One region of the Streptosporangium sp. NPDC020145 genome, then DNA from elsewhere that is predicted to be linked to it. Evidence: predicted binding sites of a transcription regulator. Region 1 holds the regulator's gene; the other holds the start of a gene.

Region 1 (2,392 bases):
CCTCGGTCGACCGGCTGTCGATGACCCGCGTGTCAGGATGACGACAGAACGGACAGTGCACGCGTGTCGCCTCCCTGACTTGCCCAGCGGCTCATCTTCCTCGCGTTGCTCCGCCGGCTCTGCGATCTCCGTGTGGAGACGCTCACGCACGCCCTCGAATGGTCGAGATGCGGTAATAGAAACACAATCTATGGTGGAGCGGAATGATGAAGCCACTAGATGTTGTGGTCCAACCGTAGGAGTGTCGGACCATGAACGCAAGTTAGGAAGGGCCTGCCGAGCGAAGTCGCCGATCAGCGCAGCTCAAGGGCGTCAGCCGGGCGTGTCGCCCTTCCGGTACGGCCCCGCGGGCGCCGTCCGGACACGCGGCACCCCTCCCCGGGGCATGCGAACGGGCCGATCGCCGAGATCCATTATCGGGTGAGCCCGGGGCGCGTCGTCACGCTCCGTCGTCGGCACCCCCGCCCACCCCTCCCCGGAGCGCCCAGGACCCCCACTGGCCACAGGGCCCGCAGAGGCCCTTCGAGGCGCCTCGGAAAGCCTCCTAGGAGCCGAGGGCCGCGTCCAGGAGGGCACCCGCCCAGAAGGCCGCCAGAACGAGGAGCACGAGCGCCAGGACCGCCACGACCCTCCCCCTGCGGGTCAGCCTGACCGGGGCGCGCCTCCGCCGGACGGTCGCGTGCGCCGCCCTCCCCCCGGCGACGGCCCGCCTCCGCGAAACCGCCGAAACCGTACGGCCCGCACGCCCCGCGGCGGTCCCACGGGGACGCGCGACGGGCCGCCCGCCCCCCGCCGCCCCACGGCCCGCGTCCCTGGCGGCCGTCTCCCCGGTGCCCCTGACCAGCGTCAACGTGGGCCTGGTTGTCCTCGTGGCCGCCTTCACGGTGCCCCCCATCTCTTCGACCTGGCCGAACACATGTCGAAGAAAGATCGGCGAATCGAACACGATGTCGATCGAACTCCCGTACGATGTTGTACACCACGCCGCCACCGATTTCGAGGACCATTCGAACAAATGTTTGAGTATGATCTTCGGCGGAGGTACGGTCGCTGTGTGCGACGCAACCAATACAGACCGGGAGCGAGGAGATCATATGAGTGAGCGCGACGAGAGCGGCGCGGCCGTCAGTGACCTGGCGGTGCGCAGGCGTGACTCCCTCGGCCTCACCCCCAGGCAGCGCAAGATCCTTGAGGTGATCCGCGACTCGGTGCAGCAGCGCGGCTACCCGCCGTCGATGCGCGAGATCGGCGAGGCGGTGCAGCTGACCAGCACCTCCAGCGTGTCGCACCAGCTGACGGCCCTGCAGCGCAAGGGCTACCTGCGCCGTGACCCGCACCGCCCGCGTGCCCTGGAGGTGCGCCTGCCCGGCGAGCCGGTGCTGTGGGTCGACCCCGACGCCAACGCCGAGGAGACCTCGGTCAACCGCCCGACCGCGGCCTACGTGCCGCTCGTCGGCCGGATCGCCGCCGGCGGCCCGATCCTCGCCGAAGAGAGCGTGGAGGACGTCTTCGCCCTGCCCAAGCAGCTCGTCGGCGAGGGCACCCTCTTCCTGCTCCAGGTCACGGGCGACTCCATGATCGACGCCGCGATCGCCAACGGCGACTGGGTGGTCGTCCGCCAGCAGCCCGTCGCCGACAACGGCGACGTGGTCGCCGCGATGATCGACGGCGAGGCCACGGTCAAGACCTTCAAGCGCAAGGACGGCCACGTCTGGCTGGTTCCGCACAACACGAACTACGACCCGATCCCCGGTGACGAGGCCACCGTCCTGGGCAAGGTCGTGGCGGTGCTGCGCAAGCTCTGAGGCGCCCCGGCGGCATCTCTCCCGGAACGCGAGGAGTGACCCTCAAACCGAGGGTCACTCCTTTCTGCGTTCACGGTCAGGGAACGATGTTGACCAGCTTGGGTGCCCGGACGATGACCTTGCGGGGCGCGCCGGACAGGAAGGCCTGCACCTTCTCCGACGCCAGCGCCAGTGCCTCCAGGTCGGCATCGGAGATCTCCGGGGAGACCTCCAGACGGTCACGGACCTTGCCCGCGACCTGTACGACGCAGGTGACGGTCTCCTGCACCAGCAGCGCCGCCTCCGCGACCGGCCACCCGGCGGTCGCGACGGAGGCGGGGTGCCCCAGCCGCTCCCAGCCCTCCTCCGCCGCGTACGGCGCGACCAGGGACAGCATGACCGCCAGGGTCTCCGCGGCCTCGCGCACCGCCGGGTCGGCGGCACCGGGGCCCGAGTCGATGGCCCTCCTGGCGGCGGTCGTCAGCTCCATCATCCTGGCGATCGCGACGTTGAAGCGGTACGAGTCGAGCAGCTTGGTGACCTCGTCCACGGTCCGGTGGACGACCTTGCGCAGCTCCAGATCACCGGTGGAGAAGTCGACGCCGGGT
Region 2 (2,392 bases), on a different contig from region 1:
CTCCTGCGGCACCTCGCGCCGTTGGAGCGCCTCGGCGAGCTGGGCCCGGGTGCGTGGCGCCATGGTCAGCAGCCGCAGGCAGATCGCCCGCGCCACCGCCTGCGGATCGGCGTCGGGCCCCCGGGCCGCCACCGACCCCTCGGCCGGACCGTCGGGCAGGAGACCGTCCCCCTCCCCCGCGCGCCCGGCGCGCCTCCCCCGGGCACGCGTGCCCCGGGAGGAGCCCCGGCCGCGCCGGTCCCGCCGGGTGTCCTCCGAGTCGGGCCAGGCACCCCAGTCTCGCGGCCCGGCCTCACCGGCCGGACCGGAATCAGGTCCCGTCGTCATCGGTCAGCCCGGATCAGGCGTCGCCCGGCTTGGGGGTCGAGGCCTTGGAGCCACGGCCGGAGGAGGCGGCGGGGGCCGGAGCGGCGGGCGGCGGGGTGGCCGGGCTGTCCAGGCGGGGGCCGATGCCGAGCTTCTCCTTGATCTTCTTCTCGATCTCGTTGGCGATGTCGGGGTGGTTCTTCAGGAAGTTACGGGCGTTCTCCTTACCCTGGCCGAGCTGGTCGCCCTCGTAGGTGTACCAAGCGCCGGACTTGCGGACGAAGCCGTGCTCGACACCCATGTCGATCAGGCCGCCCTCGCGGGAGATGCCGACGCCGTAGAGGATGTCGAAGTCGGCCACGCGGAAGGGCGGAGCCATCTTGTTCTTGACGACCTTCACCCGGGTGCGGTTGCCGACCGCCTCGGTGCCGTCCTTCAGCGTCTCGATGCGGCGGATGTCGAGACGGACCGAGGCGTAGAACTTCAGCGCCTTTCCACCGGTCGTGGTCTCGGGCGAGCCGAACATGACGCCGATCTTCTCGCGGAGCTGGTTGATGAAGATCGCGGTGGTGCCGGTGTTGTTGAGCGCGCCCGCGACCTTGCGCAGCGCCTGGGACATCAGGCGAGCCTGGAGGCCGACGTGGCTGTCGCCCATCTCGCCCTCGATCTCGGCCTTCGGCACCAGGGCCGCGACCGAGTCGATGACCAGCAGGTCGATGGCGCCGGAACGGATCAGCATGTCGGCGATCTCGAGCGCCTGCTCACCGGTGTCGGGCTGGGAGACCAGCAGCGCGTCGGTGTCGACGCCGAGCTTCTTGGCGTACTCGGGGTCGAGGGCGTGCTCGGCGTCGATGAAGGCCGCGATGCCGCCGGCCCGCTGGGCGTTGGCCACGGCGTGCAGGGCGACCGTGGTCTTACCGGAGGACTCGGGACCGTAGACCTCGATGATGCGGCCCCTCGGGAAACCGCCGATGCCGAGGGCGACGTCGAGCGCGATGGAACTGGTCGGGATCACCTCGATGGGCGCACGGGCCTCGTCACCGAGTCGCATGACGGAGCCCTTGCCGAACTGCCGCTCGATCTGGGCGAGGGCGGTCTCAAGCGCCTTCTCGCGGTCGTTAGCTGCCATGGGAGCCCCCCTGGAGGGTCGCGGGTTGGATCGGTTGCCAGAAAGCTACGGGGTGCCACCGACATTTTCCGGAGAGCACGCCGAGGAGCGTCAGCGCGTCCAATATAGCCGAACGACTGTTCGAGCGAGGCCGGACGACAGCGCATGTTCCGGGGCGTGCGGGACGACCCACCCCATCCGGAAGGCGATATTTCCGAGAATTCCCCCATGCCTGTTGTCAGGGGGCTGACCTGGGGCGATCCTGGGGGCAGCCGACCCTGAGGTGCCGACGTGACCAGCACGTTCAGCCAGCAACGCCTGACCTACCTTGGGTCCCTGTCCGCCGAGCTGTCGCGGCAGGGGCTGGCCAGCCGCATGGTCGGCGGGGATGACCCGGTACTGTGGGTGTGGCATCCGGAGAGCCTGAGACAGACGATCGTCTTCGCCACCCCGGCCGGAGACGGATGGCTCTTCCTGTGGTCCCCCGACGGCCGGGAGAAGGCAGGGGACCCCCGCGGGACCGCGGAGTCCCTCGACCGGCTGCTGAGCGCCCCCGACCCCGGCCCCTGATCCGCGCACGGCGAAACGCCGCCGCCCGGGGGGCCGGGGAACCTACGGGTGACGCACGCCGACCGTCCCGCGCGGGCCGGACGCCCTTACCTCCGTCGCCCTCCGCCGTGGCGTACGTCGTCCGGCCCGCGCCCGCCCGGTCTGCCTGCCGGTTACGGCGGTGACGACCGCGCGCTCCGGCGGATAGGGATCGGCGGGTTTCCAGTCCCGGCCGTCACGGGTGTCCGCGCCGAAACGCGGCACAACCACGGCCAGGAACACGGCCGCGGCCAGGAAAAAGAGAAAATTGGTCATTTTCCAGTCCACTTCCATTGCCCACTGCGTCCATTCCAAGGCACCCTTGGCACAAGTGGCCAGATCCAGTAGAGGGAAAAATGGACCGTATTTCCACCGAGCGTGACATCGTCG

Evidence for each region. The regulator LexA, encoded in region 1, represses DNA repair genes until DNA is damaged. The targets are predictions, from matches to a motif close to TCGAACANNTGTTCGA.
Region 2: a site for LexA is predicted at 1,544-1,559, ahead of recA (recombinase RecA). Genes of this name have one in related genera too.

Annotation. Positions count from the first base shown of each region.
Region 1 is NZ_JBEXZT010000024.1:36,053-38,444, reverse strand. It holds gene nrdR (transcriptional regulator NrdR) at 1-61, opposite strand, end outside; gene ABZ463_RS32005 (hypothetical protein) at 545-895, opposite strand; gene lexA (transcriptional repressor LexA) at 1,095-1,805, shown strand; gene leuS (leucine--tRNA ligase) at 1,882-2,392, opposite strand, start outside.
Region 2 is NZ_JBEXZT010000004.1:148,267-150,658, reverse strand. It holds gene recX (recombination regulator RecX) at 1-327, opposite strand, end outside; gene recA (recombinase RecA) at 341-1,435, opposite strand; gene ABZ463_RS08830 (hypothetical protein) at 1,706-1,984, shown strand; gene ABZ463_RS08825 (hypothetical protein) at 2,027-2,278, opposite strand; gene ABZ463_RS08820 (PLP-dependent aminotransferase family protein) at 2,359-2,392, shown strand, end outside.